Regions from separate parts of the Ochrobactrum quorumnocens genome, predicted to be linked through region 2. Evidence: riboswitches for the same ligand, from Rfam matches in the RefSeq annotation. Region 2 holds a riboswitch; the other holds the start of a gene.
What was found. A riboswitch is a leader RNA that binds a small molecule or an ion and turns the genes downstream of it on or off. The one in region 2 is predicted to bind S-adenosylmethionine.
Positions count from the first base shown of each region.

Region 1: it holds a riboswitch for S-adenosylmethionine, as region 2 does, so the genes downstream of both, CES85_RS11005 (O-succinylhomoserine sulfhydrylase) here and CES85_RS01975 (homoserine O-succinyltransferase) in region 2, are expected to answer to the same signal.

Region 1 covers NZ_CP022604.1:327,924-343,793, reverse strand. Annotated here, with positions in the region: gene CES85_RS11045 (quinone-dependent dihydroorotate dehydrogenase) at 1-369, shown strand, start outside; gene CES85_RS11040 (MATE family efflux transporter) at 366-1,715, opposite strand; gene CES85_RS11035 (RidA family protein) at 1,956-2,348, opposite strand; gene CES85_RS11030 (TetR/AcrR family transcriptional regulator) at 2,452-3,051, shown strand; gene CES85_RS11025 (CAP domain-containing protein) at 3,048-3,530, opposite strand; gene CES85_RS11020 (DUF6460 domain-containing protein) at 3,610-3,876, opposite strand; gene CES85_RS11015 (GlxA family transcriptional regulator) at 4,074-5,090, opposite strand; gene CES85_RS11010 (2'-deoxycytidine 5'-triphosphate deaminase) at 5,131-6,222, opposite strand; SAM riboswitch at 6,416-6,495, shown strand; gene CES85_RS11005 (O-succinylhomoserine sulfhydrylase) at 6,584-7,777, shown strand; gene apaG (Co2+/Mg2+ efflux protein ApaG) at 7,951-8,343, shown strand; gene CES85_RS10995 (Hsp33 family molecular chaperone) at 8,380-9,402, opposite strand; gene argF (ornithine carbamoyltransferase) at 9,404-10,342, opposite strand; gene CES85_RS10985 (aspartate aminotransferase family protein) at 10,347-11,558, opposite strand; gene CES85_RS10980 (GcrA family cell cycle regulator) at 12,206-12,760, shown strand; gene CES85_RS10975 (ATP-binding protein) at 12,940-14,229, opposite strand; gene ppk2 (polyphosphate kinase 2) at 14,398-15,357, shown strand; gene CES85_RS10965 (glycosyltransferase family 2 protein) at 15,285-15,870, opposite strand, start outside.
Region 2 covers NZ_CP022603.1:379,877-395,746, forward strand. Annotated here, with positions in the region: gene CES85_RS01920 (siderophore-interacting protein) at 1-491, shown strand, start outside; gene CES85_RS01925 (ABC transporter ATP-binding protein) at 659-2,416, shown strand; gene CES85_RS01930 (TonB-dependent siderophore receptor) at 2,547-4,709, opposite strand; gene CES85_RS01935 (helix-turn-helix transcriptional regulator) at 4,920-5,777, opposite strand; gene CES85_RS01940 (ATP-binding cassette domain-containing protein) at 5,909-6,688, shown strand; gene CES85_RS01945 (sigma-54-dependent transcriptional regulator) at 6,698-8,038, opposite strand; gene CES85_RS01950 (sensor histidine kinase) at 8,035-9,891, opposite strand; gene CES85_RS01955 (dicarboxylate/amino acid:cation symporter) at 10,134-11,480, shown strand; gene CES85_RS01960 (NAD(P)/FAD-dependent oxidoreductase) at 11,527-12,801, opposite strand; gene CES85_RS01965 (MarR family winged helix-turn-helix transcriptional regulator) at 12,900-13,349, opposite strand; SAM-I-IV-variant riboswitch at 13,789-13,899, shown strand; gene CES85_RS01975 (homoserine O-succinyltransferase) at 13,941-14,861, shown strand; gene CES85_RS01980 (glycoside hydrolase family 25 protein) at 14,905-15,870, opposite strand, start outside.

The DNA of each region.
Region 1 (15,870 bases), on a different replicon from region 2:
TCCAACACCACGCTTTCACGCCATGGCCTGAAAAGTGCCGAGAACCATGAAGAAACCGGTGGTCTTTCTGGCGCACCACTTTTCGAGCGTTCAACAGTCATTCTGGCCCGTATGCGCGAACGCGTCGGCGCTGACATGCCGCTGATCGGCGTAGGTGGTATCGATAGTGCCGAAACAGCGCTCGCCAAAATCAAGGCTGGTGCCGATCTCATCCAGCTTTACACCGGCATGATCTATCGCGGTCCGGGCCTCGCGTCAGAAATCCTGCGCGGCCTCTCAGAGGCTGTGAAAAACGAAGGTGCTGCCAATATCGCCGAACTGCGTGACCGCGATACCAAGCAATGGGCCGCGCGTCGCCTTCCGGATTAATTCCGGGAAAATTCTGATCGATATCTGCGCGGCAGCAGCGTCAGAAGCGTTACGCCGCGGATCGATAAAAACAGATTGAGTGCCAACCAAAGCCCGTGATTTCCCATCATGGGCTTTGCTGCATAAAGCACCACCAAAAAGAATATCAGCGAGAAGAACATCATGTTGCGCATATCACGCGACCATGTTGCGCCGATATAGACGCCGTCCATGTGAAAAGCGAGAAGACCCGTGAGGCCTGTCAGTGCTGCCCACGGCAGATATTTGATCGCCTCATCACGCACGTCTTCGGCCTTCGACAGCAGACCAATAATCGCATCACCAAACACCATCAGGATGAGCGCAATCGCGCTGGCCATGACCAGTCCCCAGACGAAGGTCAGCTTGGCACCACGCACAAAAGCCGGGCTGTGACGCGCGCCGACCGAACGCCCGACGATCTGCTCAACCGCCGCCGCCATTCCATCAAGGAAGAAGCCACAGACGAGGAAGAAGTTCATCAACACCGCATTTGCTGCAAGCGTCACTGGCCCAAGCTCCGAGCCCGCGCGCGTGAAGAAAGCAAATGCCGTCAAAAGCAGGATCGAGCGGATCATGATGTCTCGATTGAGCGCGATCATCCGCACAATACCAGCCTTGTGCAGAATGTGCTTGATATCTGGGTGGCGACCCGTTTGCTTGTGAAAATGGCGCATAACAAGGAACAGCCCGACAATAGCGGCCACCGTTTCGCCAGTCACTGTCGCCCAGGCAACGCCTTCGACACCCCAGCCCAGTTCCAGACCGAGCACGATGCACAGCACAATGTTAATGCCGTTGATAAGCACCTGGAGGCTCAAGCCAAGCACGCCCTGCCCGCGGCCAAGCAGCAAACCGAGCACTGAATAATTGATCAGCGCCACAGGTGCCGACAACATGCGGATGGAAACATAGCTTACCATCGCAGCCTGTGTTGCAGGCGTTGGATGAATAAAATCGGACGCGACAGTGAGAACAAGCGGCAAGCTCAGGATCATCAGACAACCCGCAACGATTGCAATGATGATTGCGCGCCAGAAGATCGCCTGTTCTTCTGCCTTGTCCTCCGCACCCATGGCTTGTGCCACAAGGCCGGTCGTGCCCGAGCGCAGGAAGCTGAACATCGTCAGCAGAAAATCGAAAACTAGCGCGCCAATTGCCAATCCGCCAATCAGTTCGGCCTGCCCCATCTGACCGACCACGCCCATGTCAACAAGGCCGAGCAAAGGCGTGGTGACAGCCGCCAGCGTCATCGGCACGGCGATCATCATCACCATGCGATGCGTCACATCAAATGGTCTGGAAACGATGCTCTTTTCGTGCAGCATCTGATCCATGGCTGACCCCAACAACTCATTAGCAATTGGAGGAAGCTCTACTCTGGAATTTCTGGAAACGACAGAAAATTCGGCCACCGCATTGTCGCAGGCCTGACAACACTATGTCCGCAGAGTTTTCGATTCATTACAGCGGCTCCAGTTAATATTGAATCGTTGGAACCCCTGTAACTATTTGTTTTTACGCATTTCCGAACACAAAACCGGTTCCAACTTTTGCTGGAAATACTTTTAAGCGTTCGGAATGCGCGCAATAACCTTGATTTCGAAGTCAAAACCAGCAAGCCAGTTGACGCCCACAGCGGTCCAGTTTGGATACGGCTTCTCGGCAAACATGCGCGCCTTCACGTCCATGATTGTCGTAAACTGGTTTTGCGGGTCTGTATGAAATGTAGTCACGTCCACGATGTTATCGAATGTGCAGCCCGCCACTGCCAATACATTGCGCAGATTATCGAATGCGCGTTCAACCTGTGCTTTGAATTCAGGTTCGGGCGATCCGTCTTCACGGCTACCAACCTGCCCAGATACAAAGAGAAGGTCGCCGGAGCGAATGGCAGCCGAGTAACCGTTTTGTTCATAAAGGTCCTGGCGACCATCGGGAAATATAGCGATGCGGGTCATGGAACATCCTTTCGATATACAGCTTTTTTTAAGCCTACAAGTTTGATATACGTAACGTATGTGTATTTCATATACGCACCGTATGTCAACACCGGAGATTTGCATGGCCCCGAGGTCTCGTGCTGAAACCATGATGGAAAACCGCCAATTGCTGCTGGTTGCAGCGAGGAAAGCCTTCGCCGAAAAAGGCTTTGCAGCCGCATCCATGGACGATCTAACCGCTGAAGCGGGGCTGACACGCGGCGCGCTCTATCATAATTTTGGTGACAAGAAGGGCTTGCTGGCCGCCGTCGTTGCACAGATTGATGGTGAAATGGCTGCACGTGCCAAGGAAGCAGCGTCCGTTAAAGCTGACCCTTGGGATGCGCTGATAACGGAGGCTAAGACCTATATCGAGATGGCATTGGAACCAGAAGTGCAGCGGATCGTCCTCTTAGATGGCCCGGCTTTTCTGGGAGACCCTTCGCAATGGCCCAGCCAGAATGCCTGCCTCGACGTCACGCGCAAAACGGTTGAAGTTCTGATCGCAGAAGGTGTTTTGAAGTCCGTCGATGTGGACGCTGCGGCGCGCCTGTTAAGCGGAGCAGCACTGAATGCAGCGCTTTGGGTTGCCGCAAGCGACAATCCAGCGTCAGCGCTGAAAAAGGCTGTAGATGTGTTTCAGCATCTGGCTTCCGGACTCTTGGTCGACAAAAGAATTTAAAGCCCCAACATCATCGCCCAATAAATGCGACGCGGATTATTTTCAGGTGTTGCCCAGGCAAGGCCATAATGCCCGAATGTGGGATCGAGCATGTTTTTGCGATGGCCGGGCGATTTCATCCAGGCATCGAATACCGCTTGGGTATTGGGCTGGCCCGAAGCGACGTTTTCCGCAGCAGGACCGCGAATGCCTGCCTGCTTAAGCCGCGAGACGAAGCCATTACCCCAGCCAACCGAGTGGCCAATCTTGCCATGGGTTGCCATACGCCGTGCCTGATAAAGCGCGGCCTGTTCGAGCTTGCTATCGGTCGCCATCGACGACAGGCCGTTGGCCTTGCGGATCTGATTGAACAAGTCCGTTGGATCGACGTCTGCTGCGGCATCCGCAAAGCCCGCAGGCAAGGCGGCGAAAGCCAGTGCACCACCGGCGAGGATCAAAAATCCCCGCCGGGAAAGAATAAACGTGTCGTTCTGCTGCATTTGTCCGGTTTCTGAGCGGTTCAAATTGAAGCATTGTTCGGCACAAAAATGCTTCGCACTCTTGGCTCAAATGCTCTGATTATTTCCGGTAACTCAGGATACGGAGCAAAATAAAGGCAGGAATAACGACTGCCGCACCAAGAATGAGATAATCGGCAAAACCAGCAATTGCTGAGAAGCCCATATTCCACAGACGCAGCACAAAATCGCGGATGCCATAGAGAATATCATACGGCGTCCAGTGGAATGCGCTCATCACCACGCCCACAACAAGCGAGATCAGTACCAGCTTGATCAGCACGCGCGCTGGCGTATCGCCAAGAAAACGGTTTACACCATCAGACATGCAAATCTCCTGCATAAAAGCATGTCTCCGAAAAGCGGGAACCGGTTTTCCGTTAAAGACATGTGTAAAAACAAAGGGCATTAAACGCGCGGTATGGATACGATAAAATGCGACGCGTTTCAGCCCCTCTGCCAAACTGGCAGTTTCGTCGCGGAAAATAGGAGGTCAGTGGGGGATTCGCAAGCTATCTCACAAGCTCAGTGCTGTTTGCGATATTCGCGCGGGGCTTTTTGCTTCTGTCTGATAAACGAACGGTTCATGCTGCGGGTGTCGGTAAAGCCGCTGGCGACCGCCACTTCCAGAAGCGAGAGCCCGGTTTCAGACAACAGCTCGCGCGCCTTCTTGACCCGTAACTCCTCACGGACCTCGAAAGCGGTGCGCCCAACAGCCATGCGGAAACCTCGCTCCATCTGGCGGACAGAAATACCGAGCTTGCGCGCCACATCAATCATCGGCACTGGCTCTTCCAGCGTTTCCTCGAAAATGCGGATCGCCTTGCGGATCATCGGTGAGCGAACGCCATTGAAGCTGAGCGCCGGTTGTTCAGATCGCACCAGCTCATAAGGGATCATCAAAATGGATGCGCTTTTGCGCGCCAGTTCCTCGGAGATTTCATTCTGAATGATCGACAGCGAAAGCGACGCAGCGCCCAGTCCGCCTGCACAGGTGTAGTGTCGGCCGCTGCGATGAAAAAGGCTGGTTGTATCAGCCGTATGACCGTCGAAAAGATCGACGAAGTCGTCGCGGTGAAACCAGCTGACGCAGCAATTGCGGTCATCGAGCAAACCGCCTTCGGCAAGCAGGAAAGCTGCCGTGCAAAGGCCCACCACCGTCTTGCCGCGTTTGTCGGCTCGTTTGATGAGATCAATCAACGCTTGCTGGCGCGGGCGATATTGCGCAAGCAAACCGCCAACCACCGCCACATAATCACATTCATCAAGTTCACCTATGGGCGCGGTCGGTTCAATGACCATGCCGGAACTGGACGTAACCGGATCGCCAGACAAGGTGCAGATTTTCCACCCGCATCTGATCTGACGGCTCTTGTCACGGTCATCGGCTGCCAGTCGAAACGGATCAAGAAACAGGCTGAGTGCTGTCAGTGTAAAGCCCGGCAGCGCGACGATACCCACCAACAGACGGCGCGGTGGCACATCTACTGTGTTTTCCCGTACATCATCCTTACCATGCTTCACTCTTCCGGCCTCCTCCACTTCGCTCCAATTTATAGAAGTAGGATCGGGAAGAGCGCAATCACCTGAAATGCTTGGAGAGCTTGAGTTGCTGCGCCTGATAGTTCGATCCGAGATCGACACCGTAAAGCGCCTTCGGGCGATTCAACATATGCTCATAAACAAGACGGCCGACAATCTGGCCATGTTCGAGAATGAACGGGACTTCATGACTGCGCACTTCCAGAACCGCGCGGCTTCCAGTGCCACCAGCAGAGCTATGGCCGAAACCTGGATCAAAGAAGCCCGCATAATGCACACGGAATTCACCAACCAGCGGGTCGAAAGGCGTCATTTCAGCTGCGAAAAGCGGCGGCACATGCACGGCTTCACGCGAAACCAAAATATAGAACTCATCAGGATCGAGCACGAGCTCTCGTGAACCGCGATCATAGATCGGCTCCCAGAAATCGAGCACGTCATGCGCGGCGCGTTTATCGACATCGACGACAGCCGTGTGATGCTTGCCGCGATAACCAATTAATCTGTCTTCGCTGCCTGACAGATCAACCGAAAGCGCGATGCCGCCGCCTGAAATATTCGGCATTTCAGAAGCAACCAGCGTCTCGTTCTGATGAAGGATTGCCAGTTCCGCTTCGCTCAACTGCGCGCGGCCCTTGCGGAAACGGATCTGCGACAGGCGAGAACCAGTACGTGCCACAATCGGGAATGTGCGTGGGCTGACTTCAAGATAGAGCGGGCCTTTGTAACCAGCCGGAACCTTGTCGAATTCCTGCGCACCATCGGTGATGACGCGGGTGAAGATATCAAGACGACCGGTCGAGCTTTTTGGATTGGCGGATGCTGAAAGCTCTGGCGAAAGTGACAGGCTTTCAAGCAAAGGCACGATATAGACACAACCCGTTTCAAGCACTGCACCCGCAGTCAAGTCGATCTCGTGCAGCTTGAGACGTTCCAGCTTGTCGATAACCGGGGTTCCGGGACCCGGCATGAAGGATGCGCGCACACGATAGGCTTTGGCACCCAACCGCAGATCAAGACTAGCAGGCTGAATCTGATCGGCATCCAATGGACGCGCAGATGCCAGCAAACCGCTTTCAAACAGTGCAGCAATATCCGCATCTGCCAGAATTCCCGCATCCCTCTGCGTCATAACACTGAACTCCGTGACTTACTTAAATTTGGTCTATGACCATTGACCGCTCTCGACCCCAATGCCAACCCTGAAACCCCACAGCTCGCGGGTTTTCCGCAGGAATCACAGCCATCAGAGCTTTGGCAGACAGGCGTTTTCCTGAAAACTGATCCTTCTGGCATTGACGACCCCGCCCAAGAGGCATAAGGAAAAAGTGTTCCGTGGTGATTTGGCCGGCCGGCTTGCAGCCACGTTAAAGAATTCGCTAAATGAGGCCGCGGTTCGTTACCGGCCTTTTGCGTTTTCGCAAGGCCGGTTTTTTATTGGCCGCCGAGGCAATTCCGCGCCCCGGCCGACCAGCTTTCGACAGGTTGGAAAAATGACGAATGAGACTACCCGCAAGTTCCGCCCGGCAACTCAGCTCGTTCACGCAGGATCGCTGCGTTCGGGTTTCGCAGAGTTGTCAGAAGCCCTCTATCTAACGCAGGGCTTTCTTTATCCAACGGCGGAAGCCGCTGAGGCTCGCTTTAAGGGTGAAGACCCTGGGTTCATCTATTCGCGTTATGCCAATCCAACCACCGATATGTTTGAAAAGCGGATGTGCGCGCTTGAAGGCGCGGAAGATGCTCGCGCACTGACATCAGGCATGGCAGCAGTTGCTGCATCCATTCTTTGTCAGGTACAGGCTGGCGATCACCTGATCTGCGCCCGCGCCGTCTTCGGCTCGTCGCGTTATATCGTCGAAACGCTATTGCCACGATATGGCGTGGAAATTTCCGTAATCGATGGCGCGAATATCGAGAACTGGAAAGCCGCCGTCCGTCCCAACACCAAGGTAATGCTGCTTGAAAGCCCGTCGAACCCGACGCTGGAAGTCATCGACATTGCCGCTGTCGCAGATATTGCCAATGAGATCGGTGCCAAGCTGATCGTGGATAACGTCTTTGCGACCCCCCTCTTCCAGAAGCCACTGGAACTGGGCGCGCATATCGTCGTCTATTCGACGACCAAGCACATCGACGGTCAGGGTCGTTGCCTCGGCGGCATCGTCCTTTCCGATCAGGAATGGACTGAAGAAGTTTTGCAGCCTTACTTCCGTCATACCGGTCCCGGCATGAGCCCGTTCAATGCATGGATCATGCTCAAAGGTCTTGAAACGCTCGGCGTACGCGTGCGTCAGCAGACACAATCGGCAGCAGCCGTTGCAGACGCGCTTGCAGGCCAGGCTGGCGTCAAGCAAGTTATCTATCCGGGCCGCGCCGACCACCCGCAGGCCGACATCATCGCCAAGCAGATGACTGGTGGCTCGACGCTGATTGCTTTGGAGCTGGAAGGCGGCAAAGAAGCGGCGTTCAAGTTTGAGAATGCGCTTCAGGTCTTCAGCATCTCCAACAATCTGGGCGATGCAAAGAGCATCATCACCCATCCGGCGACCACTACGCATCAGAGCCTCACCGACGAAGCCCGAAGCGAGCTTGGCATTTCAGATGGCATGCTGCGCATCTCGGTGGGTCTTGAGGACACGGACGATCTGATTGAAGACGTGTTGGAAGCGCTTGTCGCCGCTCGTTAATAAAAATCGACTAATTTAGCGCCTTTTGATCGCAAAATGATGCATAAACAACGCAATTGCCGGAACATTTCGGCAATTGTAGCGCAATTGTCCGCTTCAAATCGTTGACCTCCAGCGCAACTTTGGCGATAGGTTGAAGATGAAGACTTGATGCGATTCAAAGGCGGGTGCGTATGTACAGAGCGGTGACGCGGGGTATCGAAGTAACAGCCGAGCCCTTTTATCTTGAAGATCAGTCAGAGCCTGAAGAAAATCGCTATGTCTGGGGCTATCGGATCACGATCGCCAACAATTCTTCCGACACCGTGCAGTTGCGCTCGCGGTACTGGCAGATTACTGATGGCAACGGCCACATAGAAGAAGTACGCGGAGACGGTGTTATCGGAGATCAGCCGACGCTCAACCCCGGAGACTCCTACCAGTATTCTTCAGGCTGTCCACTCAACACCACATCCGGCGTGATGGTCGGGCGCTATCAGATGCAGGCATCTGATGGAAAAGCTTTTGAAGTCGATATTCCGGCGTTCTCGCTCGATATTCCCGAAACACGCCGCACGCTGAATTGAAAAAGGCGCTTCTCACGAAGCGCCTTTTTCTTGTTCTTATTTCGCAAACTGCGCTGGGTCAAACTCGTAATGTGTCGAACAAAACTCGCACGTCACTGAAATCTTTCCGTCCTCGATGCTGTCCTGAATTTCTTCAGCCGAGAGATTGGAAAACACACCTTCAATCTTCTCGCGCGAGCACGAGCATTCATCGAGAACCCGAACGGCTTCATAGATGCGCACACCGCGTTCATGGAACAGACGATAAAGCAGACGTTCCGAGCCAACTTGCGGATCGGTCAGCTCAGAGCTTTCAATCGTGCCGACCAGCGAACGTGCCTCATCCCAGCCGTCATCTTCCAGATCACGCGCAACCGTGTTTTCATCGCCATCACCACCCGGAAGATCCGGTATGCGCGATCGCAATTCGGACTCAGGCAGGAACTGAATAACCAGCCCCCCGGCGCGCCAACGCTCGACAAGTTTACCGTCCGCACCGCGTTCAATAAGCTTGGCAACGCTCAGCTTCATATCGGTCGGTATCTGTTCCGACTGGCGGAAATATGTGCGTGCAATCTCTTCCAGTGTCGATCCATCAAGAGCAACGATGCCCTGATAGCGCTGCGTATAAGCACCCTGATCAACGGTGAAGGCCAGCGTGCCGCGACCGAGTAGCTCCTCAGGACGCGTCTGACCAGCCGCTACCGCTTCCTTTACGCGCTCCGCGTCGAAACGCGCATAGGCACGTACGGAACGTGGCGTACGGAAATCGACCACCAGCATATCGACAGGACCGTCGGACTGGGTCTGGAAGATAAACTTGCCTTCAAATTTAAGGGACGTGCCAAGAAGCACAGTCAGAACCGTTGCTTCGGCCAGAAGGCGCGCGACATGTTCCGGATAGTTGTGGCGCTTCAGGATGGCATCAATGCTGCCGCCCAATTGTACGGCGCGACCACGCACGTCGAGCCCCTCCACCTGGAAGGGCACAACGGCATCGTCGCCAGCGAAGTCGAGGTCTTCCAGAGCGATCTGGATGTCTTCGACTTCGATTTGCTCATTGCTGATCTTATCAGACAATTTATGCTCCTAAATTGCCGCCTTGCAGGCACCAGGCCAGAATGGCTTTCTGGGCATGGAGCCTGTTTTCAGCTTCATCGAATACGACCGATTGAGGGCCGTCGATCACTTCGTCGGTCACTTCCTCGCCGCGATGCGCGGGCAGGCAGTGCATGAAAAGCGCCTCTTGGTCAGCTTTAGCCATCAGATGTGCATTAACCTGATAGGGCATGAAAACATTATGGCCACGAGCATGATCTTCCTGCCCCATCGAAACCCAAGTGTCGGTCACGATGCAATCTGCACCGCGTACCGCCTTATCCGGGTCCGCTGTGGACATGATGTTCGCGCCGTTTGCCTTTGCCCAATCGATATATTGCTGCTTCGGCTCGCTGCCTTCCGGCGTTGCGATATTGACGTTGAAATCAAAACGCGCCGCAGCTTCCACAAGCGAATGAAGGACGTTGTTACCGTCCCCCATCCAGGCGAAGGTCTTGCCTTTGATCGAGCCGCGATGTTCCTCATATGTAAGAACGTCGGCCATGATCTGACAAGGGTGCGTATCATCGGTTAGTGCATTAATAACCGGAACGGTCGCATACTCGGCCAGTTCCAGCATGCGATCATGCGACGTTGTGCGGATCATAATCGCATCCACATAGCGCGAAAGCACCTTGGCTGTGTCCGCGATGGTCTCGCTGCGACCGAGCTGCATTTCCGAGCCTGTGAGCATGATCGTCTCACCGCCAAGCTGACGCATACCCACATCAAACGAGACGCGGGTACGTGTGGACGGCTTCTCGAAAATCATTGCCAGCACCTTGCCCGCAAATGGCTTTTCGAGTTCGCCAGCCTTCAAGCGTGCCTTTCGCGCCTTGGCATCTTCCATAATGGCGCGGAGTTCGCCGGCTGGTACAGTGGAAAGGTCGATGAAGTGCTTGATACCGTTATTGTTTGCCATGATCTCACGCCGTCTTACTGGTCGGATTTGCGATTGCAAGCCGTTCTACGGCCATCTCAATACGCTTCAATGCTTCACGAGCCTCTTCAGGCGTCGTGACCAGTGGCGGAAGAAGTCGGATGACGTTGTCACCAGCGCCGACGCTCAGAAAATGTTCGTCACGCAGAGCCTGAATGAGCGTCACATTTGGCACAACGCATTTGATACCCATCAGAAGACCACGACCACGGATTTCCGAGACCACGCTCGGAAAACGATCAATGATCGACGCAAGGCCCTGCTTCATGGTCAATGCAGTTTCCTGAACGTTTTCGAGGAATCCGTCAGCAAGCACAACATCAAGCACAGCATTGCCGACAGCCATAGCAAGCGGATTGCCACCATAGGTGGTGCCATGAACACCGGCGGTCATGCCTTTGGCAGCGTCAGCGGTTGCAAGGCAGGCGCCCATCGGGAAACCACCACCAATTCCCTTGGCGACGGCCATGATGTCGGGCTTGATGCCCGACCATTCATGAGCGAAGAGTTTGCCGGTACGGCCAACGCCCGTCTGCACTTCGTCGAGGATCAGCAGAAGACCCTTGTCATCGCAGATCTGGCGCAACAGACGCATGAACTCTTCCGGGAAGCCACGCAGACCGCCCTCGCCCTGCACAGGCTCGAGCAGAATTGCTGCGGTCTCACTGGTGATCGCAGCACGCAATGCTGCTTCATCTCCGAATGGCACCTGATCGAAGCCGTCGACCTTCGGGCCGAAACCTTCGAGATACTTGGCCTGACCACCTGCGGCAATCGTAGCCAATGTACGGCCGTGGAATGCGCCTTCAAAAGTGATGACGCGGAAGCGCTCAGGATTGCCGTTTACATAATGATAGCGGCGCGCGGTCTTGATCGCGCATTCAAGAGCCTCGGCACCGGAATTGGTAAAGAACACTTTATCCGCAAATGTCGCTTCAACCAGACGAGCGCCCAGCTTCTCCTGTCCAGGAACCTCATAGAGATTGGACAGGTGCCACAGCTTGTCGGCCTGATCTTTGAGCGTATTGACCAGATGCGGATGGGAATGGCCCAGTGAATTGACTGCAATGCCTGCAGCAAAATCGAGATAACGGTCGCCGCCTTCGGTAATCAGCCAGATGCCCTCACCTCGCTCGAAGCGCAGAGCCGCACGATTGTAGGTGTCGTAGAGCGGTTGCACAGTCGTAACGTCGGTCATTGCAGTCAGGCCTCCATAAGCCTTGTAAATGCAGCGCCTCCGGCAAAGCCGGTCAGGCAGCGTTTCCCATTGTTTTAAATACCCGCAGAATGCCTAAAAAGGCTCCTGAACGGGATCGGGCGATCTCATGTCTTTGAATGAGCCTCCCGGCGGAAATAAAAAACCGCCCTCAGGGCGGCATTATTTATTCCCGGGCGTATATTGGCGCTCGCAAAAAAAATGTCAATCAAAGCGCGCAAGGATAATCATCCATCTTTATGCATGAGTTCATGCTGGAAAGAACTCACTATAATAAGATGGGACCTATGCGCTCCGGGGCTGGCATTTTGCAGATTGGGTCGATATATAGACCCCAGATGTTTTCCCTGACGGAACATCCCGCTGAAAAGCTCCCGCGAAATACCCGAAGCTGACTCAGAAAAACCGTCTTTAGCACCCAAGTTGGGGAAAACCATAAAAATGGAATCCGCCTGACAAGGCTATCCCTTGTCATGGAGTCGTTGATTAATGTAGTTTCTATTCAAAGCAAAAAAACTACATTTCGTGCGACGGACCTAGTCACCCGGATAGATATAGTGTTTGTGCCTGGAGCAATTCGGGAGCACTGGCGGATTCCGGATAACGAAAATTGATTGGAGCCCAGGGCGATGAACTGGACAGATGAGCGCGTCGAACTGCTGAAGAAATTATGGAACGAGGGCTTGAGTGCAAGCCAGATCGCAGCACAGCTTGGCGGCGTGAGCCGCAATGCAGTGATCGGCAAAGTGCATCGTTTGAAGCTTTCGGGCCGTGGCAAAACCACCACGGCTGCTCCTCGCAGCAAAAAAGTTAATACTGTTGCAGCCACTCCACGTCCCGCTGCAACCCAGACCAATGGCGGCGGTAGCCGTCCTCAGACGACCACGACCATCCGCACGGCAACCGTTACGCAGACCGTCGGTGCAACCGCACTTCAGATGGAATATGTGGCTGATGCAGTGACTGAACGGGTCGTAAGACCAACTTCGGACGTTGTTGTACCTATTTCCCGCAAGCTGACCTTGCTGCAGCTTAGCGAACGCACCTGCAAGTGGCCAATCGGCGATCCGCTCAATGAAGATTTCCACTTCTGCGGCAGTGAATCCGGTGAATCCAGCCCATATTGCGGATATCATTCGAAACTGGCTTTCCAGCCGACGGCAGAACGTCGCCGCGCGCGCTGAATGATCGGCCAAATCGGAAAAATCTAAGCCCCGGAGCGAAAACGCTACCGGGGCTTTTGTTTGCAGAAGTCTTAGAGCATTTTCTGTTTACGATGAATCGTTAGAAATACGTCTCACTGCCTGCTTTAACGCATGTATTTATTCCAAACCCATTCCCATTTTTCGGGATTTGCTCTCGTTCAAGCCCGCTTAGGCAGGCGCACCAGGAAGGTTGAACCTTCACCAAGCCGCGAACGTACAACCAATCGTCCGCGATGGCGCGCCAGAATGTGCTTTACGATGGCAAGCCCCAAACCTGTCCCCTTCTGTGCACGGCTGGTTTCGACGTCGATGCGATAGAAGCGCTCTGTAAGGCGCGGCAGATGTTCAGCGGCGATGCCCGGACCAAAATCCTGTATGGAAGCCACAGCCTCGGATGCGCCGCCGTTGTTTTCTTCATCCAGCTTCAGAATAACACGCTTACCGCCCTGCCCATATTTACAGGCATTCTCAACCAGATTCTGGAACACCTGAATCAGTTCATCGCGCGTACCCGTCACATTGACTGGACGATCCGGCAGATGGCGTTCGATCGTGACGTCCAATCCAGCAGCCAGCGGGCTCAGCGTATCTGCTACATGATTGAGCACAGCGGTCATATCCACGCATTCATTCACTGACAGATGCGCTCGCATCTCGAGCCGCGATAGCGACAGGAGATCATCGATCAAGCGTGACATGCGCTCGGCCTGTTTCTGCATGATGCCGAGAAACCTGTCGCGTGCTGCTGCATCGTTGCGAGCCGGCCCCTGCAGAGTTTCGATAAAGCCCAGCAGCGAAGCAAGTGGCGTGCGCAGTTCGTGGCTGGCATTGGCAATGAAGTCCGACCGCATACGGTCGATACGCCGCGTTTCGCTCTGATCGCGGAAAAGAAGAACAAAAAGCTCTGGCCTACCATCGGCATCACGCAACGCCTTGACCATCGCTTTGTACCAACGGTCAATCGGCACGCGCTCGAAATAGTCGATGCTACGTGGTTCACCGTCTGCAATCACACCCTGGATAAGCGCATGCATTTCCGGTGCACGAAAACGCAAATAAAGGCCAGTGTCCTTTTCAAGAGACTGGAATGCATCAACAGCAGCGGCATTGGTAAAAAGCACAGTTCCACGTTGATCGAAGACGATCATCGGATCGGTCAGCAGTTCAGCCAGCCGTTCTCCCGAAACATCCGCCATTTCATTGGTTATATGGACGCCCTGCGGCTTGTCCTCAATGGCATCTTCGCGCGTTGCACTCGCAACCCAGATGGCACCTATAATGATCAAAACCATCAGAGCGATACGGAACCATAGCGGCAATTCCAGCACCATGATGCAGACTACCAGTACCATGCTGGCAATGAGCACGCCTTTGACCCGGAGAAGCGGAGCGAAGAGGGTTTCTTCTGGCTCGGAACCGGTCGAAGGCTGGTTGCTGTTTTCACTCATTCTGACATCTCTCACTTAATGCACCGCGCAAGCAATTGACCTGACGCAGGCGATTGTTCCTTCGGGAACAAACCATCCTTTACGCGGCTTATAAACAGCCCATATCATGCATAATGCTATGTGGGCACTTTTCGAAGCGTGCTTTTCTATAAACCAAAGGAGCTTGCCGTGGGTGACAGTTCAAAGACAGCTAACAAAAAGAAAGCAGAAAAGGACAATTCCAAATCCGCCGATAAGCCATTGAAGATCAAAATCGATGGTGAGACGCACAAGTTCGATATCAATGATCCAGAGCTTCCCGATTGGATAGATGATCAGGCTCTTCAGTCCGGTGGCTATCCCTATACGGAAAAAATGAAAACGAAGGAATATGAGGAAACGCTGGAGCGTCTTCAAATCGAACTCGTCAAGATGCAGTACTGGCTGCAAGGCACGGGCGGGCGCGTCATTTCGGTGTTTGAAGGGCGCGATGCCGCAGGCAAAGGCGGTACGATCTTCACAATCCGTCAGTTCATGAACCCACGTACTGCGCGCAACGTCGCGCTACCCAAGCCAACCGAAACCGAACGTGGTCAGTGGTATTTTCAGCGCTATGTGCAGCTTTTCCCAACGACCGGCGAGTTTGTTACCTTTGACCGCTCCTGGTATAATCGTGCCGGTGTCGAGCGCGTCATGCAGTTCTGCACACCAGAGCAGCTTGAAACATTTCTGACAGAAACACCGGATTTCGAGCGCATGGTTGTCACCGAAGGTATTCACCTGTTCAAGTTCTGGCTTGATATTGGTCAGGAAATGCAGCTCAAGCGCTTCCATGAACGCCGCCACAGCCCGCTCAAGAACTGGAAGTTCTCACCCATGGATGTGGCAGGCATTTCACGCTGGGATGATTATTCAGCAGCTTTGCACACGATGCTGGAGCGCACCGATACAGGCTATGCGCCATGGACGATCATCCGCTCCAATGATAAGCGACGCGCCAGACTGGCTGCAATCCGGCGCGTTTTGCTCACATTGCCCTATGAAGGCCGGGATCTGGAAGCCATTGGTCCCGAAGATCAATCCATTATCGGACGCGGGGCTGAATTCCTCGCATCCAAAACCGCTACCCCTTCATCCTCCAACAAATAGAACACACTTGGCTGGTGCGGAGTTTTCTCCCACAGATGCGGCTTTCGCACCAGCTGCCACAGCGCGCGCCAGGCCGAAATGGAGATCAAAACCCAATAGGCAGGTATGGCCAGAATATAGGCGTAGCCACTCAATTCCGTCGGTTCCATCGTCTTAGAACCAAGCACATAAAAGCTCAGATAAGCCAGCATGATGTTGACGAGATCAATGCGCAGCAGCCACAGATTTTCGGAGCCGAGCGGTCCGAAAGCCATCATCGCAACCAGCACTGCAACCGTCATAAGCATAAATGGATGCAGAAGCGCTGAACCGATAATGCCGAGCGTATAAATCTGGTTGACCACGAAGCGCCACCAGCCGAGCTCACGCCAGGTTGTGTAAGGATTTCGGCCATGAACAAGCCATGTCTGCATCCAGCCCTTGATCCAGCGCGTCCGCTGTTTGTGCCAGACAGAATAATCCACCGGCGCATCTTCAACAGTGCCCCGGGTGATAACATCGATACCATAACCG
Region 2 (15,870 bases):
ACTTCTATCTGCATGAAGTGGAAGGCTTGGCCTGCAAGTGGGCTAAAGGCGCGCAGATTGGCGACACTATCGGCCTGACGGGACCTGTGGGACGTCCGTTGCGCCAGGCAGCCCGTTATCTCATTGGTGCCGACGCGACCGGATTACCAGCTATTGGACGTATGCTTGAGGAGTTTTCCGCAGACGTGACGGGTCGCGTTATCATCGCAGTTGATAGTGAAAAAGACGTACAAACTTTGCGGCATCCACAAGGTGTTTCCGTCGACTGGATTGTGGATTCAGATCAGAAACGTGCCGCAGAAAAATTGACGCAAGTTCTCTGCGAAGCAGAATGGCCAGAAGGTCCGGATAGTTTCGGCTGGTTTGCGGGCGAGGCGGATCAGGCCAAGATTGTTCGACAGTATTGGCGGCAAACACTCGGTAAGAGTAGGGAAAGTACACTCGTTGCCGGTTATTGGAACAAGGATGCTGTTGGTTTCATGGCTGGTTAAAGCAAGCGGAATCTAGAGTGAGCGGTAGAAATACAATCAAACGCCGCCCACTCTATCGAAAAATGTCCTTACCCAAAGAATGCCGATCCAGGAGGTCATAATAACCTTTCACTCCCAAACGGAATGCGCTAGGCACCCTACTAATTGTGAATAGAAGGAGCCACGCCATGGCCGATTTGTTGAAACGCTTTGCCAGCTATTACCGACCGCATCGCGGTTTGTTTATACTGGACTTTTCAAGTGCTGTGGCCGCGGGTCTTCTGGAGCTTGCCTTTCCGATTGCAGTAACGCTCTTCATCGACAGGCTGCTGCCAACTGGCCAGCTCGGCCTTATTTCACTGGCAGCCATAGGTTTGCTTGGGATTTACGTGCTCAATGCGTTTCTTCAGGTTATCGTGACCTATTGGGGACACATGCTCGGCATCAATATCGAGACCGAGATGCGCCGTAAGGCTTTCGACCATTTGCAAAAGCTGTCCTTCGGCTTCTTCGATAATCAGAAAACTGGCCATTTGGTTGCCAGATTGACCAAGGATCTCGAGGAGATCGGCGAAGTCGCCCACCACGGACCGGAAGATCTGTTCATCGCTATCATGACGCTGATTGGTGCGTTCTGCCTGATGATGTGGGTTCACGTTCCATTGGCGTTAATCACAGCGGTTATCGTGCCTCTTTGTGCTTATGTCACGCTGCGCTACGGTGGCCGCATGACCACCACATGGCATGCTCTCTATCGTCGTGTCGGCGATTTTAACGCCCGTATCGAAGAAAATGTCGGTGGCATCCGCGTCGTGCAAGCCTTCACCAATGAAGACCATGAACGCAAACTCTTTGCGGAAAGCAACGAGAACTATCAGAAAACAAAGCTCGCCGCCTACAAGATCATGGCAGCCTCTATGTCGCTATCTTATCTCTCCATGCGTTTTGTGCAGGTCGTTGTTATGCTTGCCGGTGCCTGGTTTGTCTTGCGCGGCGAGCTGACTGCTGGCGGATTTGTCGGCTTCCTGTTGCTCGTTAATGTCTTCTTCCGCCCTATCGATAAGATCAATTCGGTTATCGAGACTTATCCGAAGGGCATTGCCGGTTTTCAACGCTATATCCAGTTTCTGGATACACGTCCTGATATCGCCGATCGTCCGAATGCGAAATCGGTTGCACGCCTCAAAGGTGATATCGAATATCGCGATGTTGGCTTCGGCTATAATTCAGAGCGACCGATTTTCGATGGCCTGAACATGGCTATCCGTGCGGGCGAAACAATCGCTTTTGTTGGTTCGTCCGGGGCAGGCAAGACGACGATTTGCTCGTTATTGCCGCGGTTTTACGAAGTCAGTGGTGGGGCAATTCTGGTCGACGGCATCGACATTCGCGATATGACCTTGAAATCGCTGCGTTACAATATCGGAATTGTCAGTCAGGATGTCTTTCTGTTCGCGGGGACCATCCGCGAAAACATTGCCTATGGTCGCCTGGACGCAAGTGATCAGGACATTGCCGACGCCGCCCGTCGTGCGCGTCTTGATGCTGTCATTGCTGCAATGCCAGAAGGCTATGACACGATTATCGGCGAACGTGGCGTCAAGCTTTCGGGTGGGCAGAAGCAGCGTCTCGCCATTGCGCGCATTTTCCTGCGCAACCCACCGATCCTGATCCTCGATGAAGCAACTTCTGCACTTGATACGGAAACTGAACGCGCGATCCAGCAATCTTTGTCGGAGCTTTCCGTAGGTCGCACGACGCTGGTAATCGCGCATCGGCTTGCCACCATCGTCAACGCAGATCGAATTATGGTTGTCGAGGGTGGTCAGATTGTCGAGCAGGGCAGTCATGCTGAACTTCTGTCTGTAAAGAATGGGCGCTACAAACGCCTTCATGCGGTACAGGCAGGTTCATCAGGTGACGGGATGTTTTCCGCCGCCGGATGATTGTTGAGTTTGTCCTGAATTGATCTTTTAAGAAAACTTATTATCTATTTGTAATATATGAATTAAAGAAACGCCATGAATATGGGAATTCAGGGCGTTTTTCTTATCTAATTTTAATCTGATTTCTATTTTACCACTTGGTATGAACCTTCAGAAGCGCCTTACGGCCTTCGCCATATCCGCAGACGAAGACACCCTGACATCCGGCAACATAATTCTTGTCGAACAGGTTTGTGACGTTGAGATCAATGCCCCAATTGTCCTTTTCATAGCCGATTTTCAAATCGGCGAGGGCAACTGCTGGCACTTTTAGCGTGTTCTCTTCGTCGGCATAAGAGGAACCGACATAGCGGACACCGCCACCCAGAGTTACACCTTCCAGCTTGCCTTCCGGCACCTTGTATTCAACAAAGACCGAAGCCTGTTGTTCAGGCAAAAGATATGGCCTCTTGCCAATAAGCGCCTCGTTACTCTCGTTTTCTTTGATCTTGAGATCATAGGCCGTGACAGAAGCGGTAATCTTCCATGCATCGGTGATATTAGCCTGAACTTCCAGTTCGAGACCGCGCGAATTGACCTTGCCAAGCTGTTCGCGAGCGAAGCTGCTGCCGGTCACTGCGTTTTCTTTGGTCAGATCAAACAGCGATGCGGTGATTAGACCATCGAACAGTTCGGGGCGGTATTTCAAGCCGACTTCATATTGCGTGCCCGTTTCTGGCTGGGCATAGCTGCCGTCATAAAGCGTTTCGATGATCGGATTGAAGAAAGTTGCAACGCTAAGATAAGGCGTAAGACCGTTGTCAAACTGATAACCCACACCGGCACGGCCAGAAAGGCGACCTGTATTATACTCGTATGCAGGCAGGCCAGTCGCATCGGTCCAGACGTAATCGTAGCGGCCATTTGCCGTCACAATCCAGCCATCACCAAATTCGATACGATCTTGCGCATAGACGCCGAGCTGATGACGTCGCAAATCCTGATCGATGTAAGGGTCCCACATCGGCCCCTGCGGCTCACCATAAACCGGATCATACGGGTTGATTGGTGTAGCACCGCCTGTTTGCTGCATCTGATTGATGCGGAAATATCTATATTCCGCACCGAACAGCAGATTATGGGTCAGGGCGCCGGTAGTTACAGTACCTTCAAGCTGATTATCGGCCTGAAACGTATGCACAGTCGTGTCGTGTTTGAAGTTGATGCGCGAGACATTCGGATCGCCGGGAGCAGGCTGTGGGAGATAATTATAGCCATATGCATAAAGGCTATGTTCTTTGACATGCGCAAAGCCGTAGCGAACATTCTGGCGAATGGTCCAGTCATTGTCGAACTGGTGTTCGAATTCATAACCGATCTGGGCTTGCTCCCGCTTATAGTCGTCCAGATCTGGTTCAGTCAGATTTGTCTTACGCGAAATCTTGCCGAACTCGGTAGGAACGACAGTACCATAATATGGGAGGAAACCGCCGCCATCATGTGTCAGGTCGAGATGCGTATAATTGCCCAGAATGGTCAGGCGCGTTGTTTCATCCGGCTTATATTCAATGCTCGGTGAAATGACGCCGCGGAATTCCTTGGAATAGTCAGTGTAGTTGTCGCCACCCTGAATCTTACCGTTGATGCGGTAATTGACGGTTTCGGTAGCTTTATCGCCGATATCGAAGCCGAGATAACCGTTACCATAGCTGTTAATGCCAGCTTCCAGATAGCGGATGGGCTCACCGGTCGGACGTCTACTGATATAGTTGACGATACCACCTGGATTGGTGCCGCCATAAAGTGCTGAAGAAGCACCACGCAGAACATCAATACGCTCTATATCGAAGCTATCGATAAGGAAGCCACCGAAACCATAGCTGAAGTTTTGAAGGCCATTCAAGTAGGTGCCGTACTGCGTCGCTTCAAAACCGCGAATATAAATCCAGTTCGTATCGTTATCGACGCCGAAAGGCTGGCCGAGTACGCCCGGCGTGTAACGCAAAGCTTCATCAAGCTTCTGTGCGCCAATAGCGTCCATTTGATCGCGCCCAACGACAGAAACAGATTGCGGGATTTTTTCGATCGCCACACTGCTTTTCGAGCCTGTGGTCGTTGCAGCCGGAACAAAGCCTTCTACCGGTGCAGTGCCGTCCGATGGTTTGCCATTGCCAGTTTGTACGACAACTGTATCAAGACGGATCGATGTGTCAGCATCCTGTGCGTAAGTCGACGCACCTGTGAATGGAAGCAGGGCGAGAGCCGTTCCGCTTGCCAACAGCGTCATCATTTTTTGCTTCATCGATATTGTCATACGGCTATGGCCCCTCATATAAATTGATAAGTGCCTGCGTAACGCGAGAATTTCCTCTCTGGATATATTCTCAGGCACAATCATTGCGAACTCTGATCAAGCTGCAAGTTAATATGAGTATTTACATCAGGATATATCGCGAAGATTGATCGATATTCTGCTAAATTGAACGATATTTCGCTAATATGACGAAACAGCCACAGGATCGTTTTATGATTGCAAACGTAACCATGCGGCTGGCGTGATACCGGTCAACTTCTTGAATACGCGCGTAAAATGGGCCTGATCAGAAAAGCCGGTGACAGCCGCTATATGAGGCAGAGAAGCACGAGGCTGCAGGAGAAATAACCGCGCATGTTCAATGCGCCGCTTCATCTGCCAGGCATGAGGTGAAACGCCGGTTGATGCTTTGAATGCGCTGCAGAAATAGGATTCTGACAACTCTGCCAGTGAAGCCAGCTCCTGAAGGCGGATAATGCGATAATAATTATCCTCGATGAAATCAGTGACACGGCGCAGCTGCCACGGAGAAAGCTTGCTCGTGCGTGCTGCCTGTTCGGGGCGCGCTTCAAACAGCTCGCTGACAAGCGCATTGATCAGTCCTTCGCCATATAGCCCATGCAATGGCGCGTCAGACAGGCATTCTTCAGCAAGCAGAGTGCCGATCTGTTCTATTTTTGTGTTGGAGAAGAGCAGGCGCGGGCGCTCCATGGCATTAACGTCAAGCGCATTGCCAAAGCGCTGTTGGAGCGCGCAGGTGTCGAGATGCAGATCAAGATGTTTCAGCTTTCCCGGTCTGGTGACGCGACTCCAGATCGTCATACCAGCGGGTATATAACAAAGTTTTGGTTGCTCTGCGGTTTGTGCAATGGCACGGGAGCTTTGCTCAGGCCTGATAGCCAGTTCACCACGGCTTTCAAGCACCAGAAAAAGTCGTGGGGCTTGCGAAACATATTCTCCACGCGCATCCGGACCGCATTCGACTGACCACACATCCGCGATGGCGCCGTTCCAGACGCGATAATGAAGATCGTCCAGCAAACAGACGTCTTCGATGCGGCTTTTCATATGCGGATGGAAGCCCAATAGGATTTTTCCTGATGAAACAATTTTAACATGTATATATTCGTCATGTTTTGCTATCAACCGGCCAAACATAGTTTTAACGCACGGCAGCTATCCGAAAACGGGACAAATTAATGACTTCCGCATTGTTCGAACTTGAGAATGTCAGCTTCGCAGTTCCCGGGCGCACCTTGTTGCAGCCGTTGACCATGTCGATCTCAGCGGCAAGCCTGACAGCACTCATCGGACATAATGGATCGGGAAAGTCGACGCTTCTGAAAATTCTGGCCCGTCAGCATCCCGCGTCGGGCGGAACAGTGCGTTTTGCCGGCAAGCCATTGAACGATTGGGGTGATCGCGAGTTTGCGCGCAAGCTCGCTTATCTACCGCAACAAACAGCGGCAGCATCGGGCATGTTGGTTAAAGAGCTGGTGGCACTTGGTCGTTATCCATGGCACGGCGCTCTTGGTCGCTTTAGCGCTATTGACCGTCAAAAGGTCGATGAAGCCATCGAATTGACGGGTATTTCGCGTTTCGTGGATCGCATGGTCGATACGCTTTCGGGTGGCGAACGTCAGCGCGTTTGGCTGGCAATGTTGGTCGCACAGGATGCAGAATGCCTGCTGCTGGACGAACCGACATCGGCGCTCGATATTGCTCACCAGATTGATGTTCTCTCGCTTGTGCAGAAACTCTCGCATGAAAAGAACCTGAGTGTATTCGTCGTACTTCACGATGTGAATATGGCTTCGCGTTTCTGCGATGCTGTATTCGCACTACACAGCGGTCGTCTCATCGCGCAATCGACACCGACCGGCATTATGGTTCCGGAACAGCTTAAAGAGATTTACGGCATTCAGATGGACGTTATGCAACATGCATCAACAGGCCACCTGATCGCGGCACCTCGATAAAAGGAAGTGTTAGCCGTCGGATTTGTAATCCGCTCGATTTATGCCGTGGCGCTGCATCTTGTCGTAAAAGGTCTTACGCGGGATGCCGAGGGCTTCGAGCGTTTGCTGCACATCGCCATTGTTTGTTGCAAGCGTCTCGCGGATGAGTGTCGCTTCATAAAATTCAAGCCGCTTTGGTAGCGTTGCTTGTTCATCCAGAACCGGCGCAGACTTGGCAGGAGCGGACACGCCCAACGAAAATCTCTCCGCAAAATGCACAAGTTCGCGGACATTGCCAGGCCAGTTATGCTCCATGAGATGTCGGTGCGTGGAGGCGTCCAGTACGGGAATATCTCGATTAAAGCGCCGCGCAGCACGCGCAAGAAAATGCGAGAAAAGAAGGGGAATATCCTCGCGGCGTTCGCGCAAGGGCGGAATGGTCAGTGTGACGACATTCAACCGATAATAGAGGTCTTCGCGAAAATCACCCCGTTGGTCGGGGCTGCCGAGATCAATCTTGGCTGCTGCGACAACGCGAAGATCAACTGGCCGGATTTCATTGGTTCCAAGTGGGGTAATCTCGCGCATTTCCAGCACGCGCAACAGCTTTACCTGTGTTGCGGCTGGCATACTTTCGATCTCATCAAGAAACAGAGTACCGCCGCTCGCGTGCTCAATACGACCAACACGTTTTTTCTGAGCACCGGTGAAAGCTCCCGCCTCATGGCCGAACAATTCGCTTTCGATCACAGTTTCAGGCAATGCTCCGCAGTTGAGTGCAACGAAATTGCCTTTTCGTCTTCGGCCCCAATCGTGAAGCAATTGAGCCACAACTTCCTTGCCGCTGCCGGTTTCTCCTGCAATCAGCACATCGACATCCGTGTCGGCAATGTCGCGTATCGTGCGGCGAAGATTTTCAATCGCGGGCGTTTGGCCTATGAGCGGCATATCATTCTGCGCTTCATCGGCCATCTGACGCAGACTGCGGTTTTCCAGAACAAGCTTGCGCCGCTCTCCGGCTCTCAGAACGCTGTGAACCAACCTATCCGTCGCGAAAGGCTTGGCAATGAAGTCATAAGCGCCATCCTGAATGGCCTGAACTGCCATAGGAATATCACCGTGACCTGTGATCAGAATAACTGGTAAATCGGGATCAATTTCACGAATGCGGGCAAATAGCTCAAGCCCGTCTATCTGTGGCATTCGCACATCTGTAACGATCACCCCTTCGAATGAACCGCTGATAGCGGCCAATGCTTCGCTGGCACTAGCAAAATCCAACACTTCATAACCCGCGAGTTCCAATGTCTGTCTGGTTGCACGGCGTAGTGCTTTGTCGTCATCGACGAGTATGACTGGAATGTTCATCATGCTTTCTTAAATTCCACGCGGAATAGAGTGCCATACGCGCTGCTTTTCACTGAAATCTTGCCGCCGTAATCGGTCAGAATTTCTTTGACGATCACCAGACCAAGCCCAAGGCCCCGTTCCTTAGAGGTGTTGAACGGCGTAAAAAGGTTATCCAGAATTTGCTGCGGAATACCGGGGCCATTATCAGAAACTGTGAGCACAACGCTTTTTGACAGAGCTTTTGTTCTAACTTCTATGTGACCTTTATTACCTTTATTTTCAACAGCTTCCAGAGCATTTTGAAACAAGTTTATAAGCACTTGTTCAAGTCGAATTGAATGTCCGGCTACGCAGAGGTCACGCGCAGGCAGTTCGATATTGAGCTGATCCATACTTCCCGCAAACCGGCTGCGAAGCAGCACCAATGCGCCGGAAATTACTTGTGCAAGCGGCACAGGCTCGGAGGCACGATGACCTTTACGAGCGAACGCGCGCAAATCGCCTGTAATGGTTCCGATGCGTTCCGTAAGCGATGCAATCTCAGCCAGATTATCAGCTGCTTCATCCAGGCGCTTTCGATCAAGGAAGGTGCGGGCATTGTCTGCATAAGCGCGGATTGTCGCGACGGGCTGATTAATTTCATGTGCGACACCCGCTGCTACTTGCCCCATAATAGCCAGTCGGTTTGCATGAACGAGGTCTTGTTGAACACCTTGCAGCATGGTCTCCGTTTTATGGTGGTCGCCGATTTCCGCTTCGAGACGGTCACGCGCTGTGATGAGATCACGAGTCCGCTCCGCTACTCGCTGCTCCAGCTCAATCTGTCTGCGTTGTGCATCGGCGATTCGTGCAACAACACGTTGGCGACGACGCAATAGGATACCTGCAACAGTGGCGATGCTCGCAAGTAGAATGAAGGCAATCAGGCGCGCTTCACGCATAGCCGCTTCAACCGGCTGTCTGATGGGAGCAAGGCTATACATCAACCATGGTGTGCTCGGCACGTGGGAGCGAATGGCCAGAAAGTCCGTGCTGCGTGCCGAGCCGGGCAGAATGGCATCGACCAGCACCATATCATCGCCAGCCACAGGCTTTAGCGATAGTGGCAATGCCTTCAAAGGCGCATTGCCAAACTGGAGGCTATTACGGATGGTTTCGACATTCTGAGGCTGTAGTTCACCAATGGTCATGAACCGCCAAGACGGCATGGTCGTGATCAGCACGATATTTCTATTGTCTGTCACAAAAGTCGGGCGACCGGCTTCGTTCCAATCGCTTTCGAGCTGATCGAACGATAGTTTCACCACAACGACGCCAAGCGGTCCGTTTGGCCCGTCTACCCGACGCGAAATGTAAAGTCCTGGACGAAGGCTAACGTTACCGAGCGCAAAGTATTCGGCATTGGTATTTTTCAGAGCATCATTGAAATAGGGACGAAACTTATAGTCGTTGCCGACAAAGCTGTCAGGCTCGCGCCAGTTGCTGGCCGATATCGCATAGCCGTGTAGGCCGACAAGATAGATCACAGCAGCTTGCGTGCCTTCAGCGAGTGCCTCCAGTTTACGGTTTAACTGGTCCACAACCACCGCACTCGGCATTGCAAGCGCATCCGCCAGTTCTTTGTCTTTGGATAGAACCAATGGAAGTGCACGCTGTTTCTCCAGAACAGTACGGAGGAGGGCCGTGTTTAGATTAGCATCTATTCGCGTCTGTTCACCCAATGAGAGCAAAGCACGGCCACGCGCCGCATTGCCAACAAACCAGAAAGCCATTGCGAAAATGGCAGCGCAAATCACACCAAATATCCACCATGTCCGGCGATTGCTGGCGGGTGACGGGCTTGTTTCGATCGTTGAGACAGGCGCTTCCTTCATAAAGCTTATTGTGCATTAATCCGCACTTCATGAAAAGATATATGTGCGATAAATCGCACAAATGAAACGCAATATTCGGCGAACAAAGAAATTACCATTATATTTCAATATATTAATCACCTAATGAAAACTGGCATAGTCCTTGCAAATCATGATGTGAGCGGCGGCGAGGGCCGCTGAACAAGAGGACGAAAGGCTCGGGAGGCTGGACGGGATCCAGATAGAGCCAAACGGAGGACATCATGATTGCCGTACCGAATGGCGCTGTGGCTGAACCACGCCGCCCAATCCCATTTTATAAGCAACTTTATGTGCAGGTTCTGTTCGCGATTGCTGCAGGTATTTTGCTTGGACATTTCTATCCTGAGCTTGGCACCTCTTTGAAGCCTTTGGGCGATGCCTTTATCAAGCTCGTGAAGATGATCATCGCTCCGGTGATCTTCCTGACGGTAGCAACCGGCATTGCCGGTATGACCGACATGAAGAAAGTCGGGCGCGTGGCCGGTAAGGCCATGATCTACTTCCTGACGTTTTCCACACTGGCACTGATCATTGGTCTCATCGTTGCCAATGTTGTGCAGCCGGGCGCAGGTATGCATATTGATCCGGCCTCGCTTGATCCAAGCGCGGTCGCAAATTACGCCGAAAAGGCGCATGAACAGACGATCAGCGGCTTCCTGTCCAACATCATACCAACCACAATCGTTGGCGCATTCGCTTCAGGAGACATTCTTCAGGTTCTGTTTTTCTCGGTCCTGTTCGGCGTCTCTCTTGCCATGGTTGGCGATAAAGGCAAGCCAGTTACAGACTTCCTGCAGATGCTGACTGCACCCGTTTTCAAGTTGGTTTCGATCCTGATGAAAGCTGCGCCAATTGGTGCCTTCGGCGCAATGGCATTCACAATCGGCAAATATGGCATCGGGTCTATTGCCAATCTGGCAATGCTCATCGCTACATTCTACATCACGGCATTGTTGTTCGTACTCGTGGTGTTGGGTGCTGTTGCTCGCTATAACGGGTTCTCGATCATTGCGCTCATTCGCTACATCAAGGAAGAGCTCCTGCTGGTTCTTGGTACATCTTCTTCGGAAGCCGCGTTGCCGAGCCTCATGGACAAAATGGAAAAGGCAGGTTGCAAGCGCTCCGTCGTTGGCCTCGTTATTCCAACTGGCTACTCGTTCAACCTTGATGGCACGAATATCTACATGACGCTTGCAGCACTGTTCATCGCGCAGGCGACAGATATTCCACTCTCGCTAACCGACCAGATTCTGCTGCTTCTTGTGGCTATGTTGAGTTCTAAGGGTGCAGCGGGCATCACCGGTGCTGGCTTCATCACTCTTGCAGCCACGCTTTCTGTTGTTCCTGCGGTTCCAGTTGCCGGTATGGCGTTGATCCTGGGTATCGACCGCTTTATGTCGGAATGCCGTGCACTGACCAATCTTGTCGGCAATGCAGTTGCGACCATCGTGGTCGCGCGTTGGGAAAACGAACTGGATGTCGAGCGTCTTAATGCCGCGATGAATGGCAAACCGATAGTCATAGAACCGGAGCCAGTGGGCGAACTGGTTTTGCAACCTGCAGAGTAATATCTCAGGCAACAGAAACGGCCCGCTTTTGGCGGGCCGTTTTGTTTCATTTATTGTCTTCTGCGGCTTTGCCTTGCGTAATCAGGCGCGCACTGTGTTGGCCTGATATGAAGGTCCAGAGCCAACTCCATGCAACAGCGGCTCGGCTTCGCGTACCAATCAGGAAGAAGATATGGGCAATACCCCATACCCACCAAGCAATTGCACCGGTTAGTTTGATGCGTCCCATATCGACCACAGCCGCACCACGACCGATGGTCGCAAGATTTCCTTGGTGGCGATAGCGAAATGGCGCTGGAATTGCCTTTCCCGACGTGCGGCTGCGAATGACCTTCGCAACATAGGCTCCCTGCTGCTTGGCCGCCGGAGCAATACCCGGGACAGGTTTTCCGTCCGGACCTTCAACCCACGCCGTATCGCCAATCACGAAGATGTTTTCATGACCAGCTACGGTCAGGTCGGGTAGAACGCGAACGCGGCCAGCGCGGTCGCTTTCAGCGCCCAACCATACCGCTGCAGGTGATGCCGCAACACCAGCAGCCCAAATGGCTGTTTTGCAAGGGATGAACTCTTCACCAACGGTCACTCCGTCTTCGGTGATTTCCTTGACGGGCACGCCGAGACGGACTTCAACACCAATCTTCTGCAATGCGTTTTGCGCGTAAGTCGAAAGATCTTCGGGGAACGCCGCCAGAATACGTGGTCCCGCCTCAACAAGCAGAATGCGTGCTTGCCGCGTGTCGATATTGCGAAATTCCGGCCACATGGTTTGCTTGGCGAGCTCTGCAATAATGCCCGCCAATTCAACGCCGGTCGGTCCCCCACCAACCACCGAGAATGTTAGCAATGCCTGTTGCTTCGCAGGATCAGTCTCGCGCTCCGCACGCTCAAATGCGAGAAGTAAACGGCGGCGAATGGTCGTGGCGTCCTCCAGCGCTTTCAGACCCGGAGCAACTTTTTCCCAACGATCATTGCCAAAATAAGCGTGGCGCGCGCCCGTTGCGAGCACGAGTGTGTCGTAAGCAATTTCCTCACCGTTTTCGAGTTGCACTTTTTGTGCCGCAGTATCCACACCGACAACTGTGCCGAGTAAGGTTGTGACATCCTTGCGATCCCGAAAAAGGTGGCGGATTGGCCAGGCAATTTCAGACGTGGCGAGGATTGTTGTCGCAACCTGATAAAGCAGCGGCTGGAAAAGATGATGATTGCGTTGATCGACAAGCGTAATGCGAACATTCGCGCTTTTCAGATCATGGATAAATTGCAGGCCACCAAAGCCTGCACCAACGACGAGGATATGGGGGGTATCCGGTCCGCTCATTGAGATTTTACACCTGCATTTGGCGTGAAGCCTGTTCACGCTCGTCAAAAGATAGTCGTGCTTTGCAAACTAACGCTATCAGGTGGATGGTAAAGAGACTAACGGCAAAGTGAAACTAATTCTTGACGAAATAACTCAAGCTTATTGCCGGGAAAAGTGTTTTCAAGTTTCGCATGCGCTGCCATCCAGATAGGAACGGCAGAGGCAAGCACTGATTGTCCTTCAGATGTTAGAACAAGAAGCCGCTCGCGACGATCTTTCGGATTAACGACAACTTCGACCCAGCCATTTCGCTGCAAGGGTTTTAGTGCTGCGGTGAGGGTGGTCTGATCCATGGCGAGAAGCTCAGCCACTGGTTTCATAGGAGGTGGGCTAGGGCGATTGAGTGACATGAGCAGCGAGAATTGCCCGTTATTCAAGCCCGATGGGCGCAGCTCCTCATCAAAAAAGCGCGCAAGTGCGCGTGCTGCACGCTGTACATGCAGACATAAACAAGTGTCACGCACAAGAAGCGTGGTTTCAAACGGGACGTCGCGAACTTCTGGCATTGCCTAGTAATGTTGATATCAATCTATTTCGTCAAGCCAGTTAGTTAGCCTCATCATTAAAGGACCGTCTTAAAAATCATCGCCGTGATGCATATGACGAAGATAGGCGAAAGCTGTTCCTGCCAGAATCGGCAGAATGACAAGCGCCATCCAGAAAATAATATTGCTCATTTTTCCCTCCCTTTTCCGCCAGTTTAACATATCCGCCGGATAAAGGAAAAACGCGCGAAATGACGGCTGGTTCCCAGAACGTATCGATTGTGATGCTTTCCACTCGGAGCTCATCATTTGCATTGAAAAGACAGTTCTTTTCGTCTTTGGCTCTTTAAGGGCGATCTGACCGCCTTCATTACGTGAGTGAACAGAATAAAATTCCGCAGTGTTGGAGTGGCGAGTGTTTAAACACTCTTGTCAGCGCGCATCAGTTTGAGTAGAAGTAGCGTCACATCAAGAGTTGGGGCGACGCCCAACGCCAACCTGCCTTTCCGGGCAAGGTGGTACTTCCTTAAAAAAGGAAGGATGTGGCCAACCGGCAAGTATACGGATAAAGCCACGCGCGTCTGCTCTGATATAAAGAAGGACCGACGCGACATGCCTATTAAAATTCCTGACGATCTGCCCGCAACCAGTGTTCTCGAAGCCGAGGGCGTTATGGTCATGCGTGAGGCGGATGCTATCCGTCAGGATATCAGGCCGTTGAAAATTGGCCTTCTTAATCTGATGCCGAATAAAGCGACGACAGAAACGCAGATTGCGCGGCTGCTGGGGGCTACCCCGCTACAACTCGAACTAACGCTCGTGCGCATAACCAATCACGTTGCACGTCACACGTCAGCCGACCACATGCTTTCCTTCTACCGTCCATGGGAAGAGGTGCGTGATGAGCGCTTTGATGGCTTTGTCATTACGGGCGCGCCAGTTGAACGCATGCCATTTGAGGAAGTCACTTATTGGGATGAGATGCAGCGCGTTTTCGACTGGACGCAGACGCATGTTCATCGCACGCTGAATATCTGCTGGGCTGCGCAAGCTGCTGTGCATCATTTTCACGGCATGAGTAAATATGATCTGCCCGGTAAAGCCTCCGGTGTTTACAGCCAGCAGAATTTGGCACCGTCTTCGCCTTATTTGCGCGGTTTCTCAGATGACTTCGCAATCCCAGTCTCTCGGTGGACAGAAGTGCGCAAAGACGACATCCCGTCAGAAAGCAGCCTGAGGGTTCTGGTTGACAGTCCAGAAAGCGGCCTGTGCTTGCTGGAAGATCCGCAGCATCGCGCGCTACACATGTTCAACCATGTTGAATATGATACGACATCGCTTGCAGATGAGTATTTCCGGGATATCCAGCTTCAACCGGAAACACCACCGCCTGCCAATTATTTTCCAAATGATGATGTCAGCCGTAAGCCACAGAACTGCTGGCGTGGCCACGCGCATCTGCTTTTTGGCAACTGGATCAATGAGATGTACCAGTCAACGCCTTATGACCTCGAAAATATCGGCAAGTCCTAAACAAAAAAAGCTAATCCCCTCGCGGGGATTAGCTTTCTAAATATCAAGATTGACTGGCGAAGCGGTCAACCCATTTGTGCCATTGCTCTTCGCTGCCATGGAAGACGTTCAAATCGATCTTACCATTAACGCCCTGAGACAAGCCTGAGCCAGAATACTGCCAGAAGACCCAGCGACGGCCGGGGTAGACTTTTGATGGATGCTGGGCCACCGCACGCAGCCAGAACGGATAATCCGTGAATGCACCTTTGAGATTATCATCATAGAAATCTGGTGCCGTGTAGATAACCGGTCGCTTACCGTAATGGCGCTCAAGTGCATCCATAAAGACCTGCATCTTTTCGCGTACCTGTGCCGGAGATGGGCGGCGCTTGCAGGATGAATCACCATTCCATTCCACGTCGATAACAGGTGGCAATGCGTCAGGATCGACCGGCACGTTGCGGATAAACCAATCGGCCTGCTGGCTTGCGACGCGGCACCAATAGAAGAAGTGATAAGCGCCGCGCTTCAGGCCTGCTGCCTTTGCATCGCGCCAATTCTTGCGGAACATCGGATCGAGATGATCACCACCGTCCGTTGCTTTAATATATGCGAAGTTAGCACCATTCTGGCGCAACGTAGCCCAGTCAATATTACCTTGCCAGCGCGAGACGTCGACACCGTGTACGGCGTGCCTACGCGGCGATACGCTTCCGAAGTTGATTGGCTTTGCATCCCGGAAGCGCTGGCTATAGACGCGCGAACGTTGCTGAGGTGCAAGACGCACAGGCGGATAGGCGGCAACTTCTGGCTTGGGAACTGAAATAGGCGCCGCCACCCTTTGTTCAGGGCGCTGCGTCAAGGGAGCGGGAGGCTCGGTTTTAAACGGGCCTGCATCGGGAACGGGACCGGCCCAAGCAAGAACTTCTTCCTGCGGGGCGGCGGGCATCGATTGCGACGCCCTCGCTGTTTCTATCACAGGTGCAGATGGCCGGACCACGGAGCTGGTCAGCTCAGCAGATGGCTG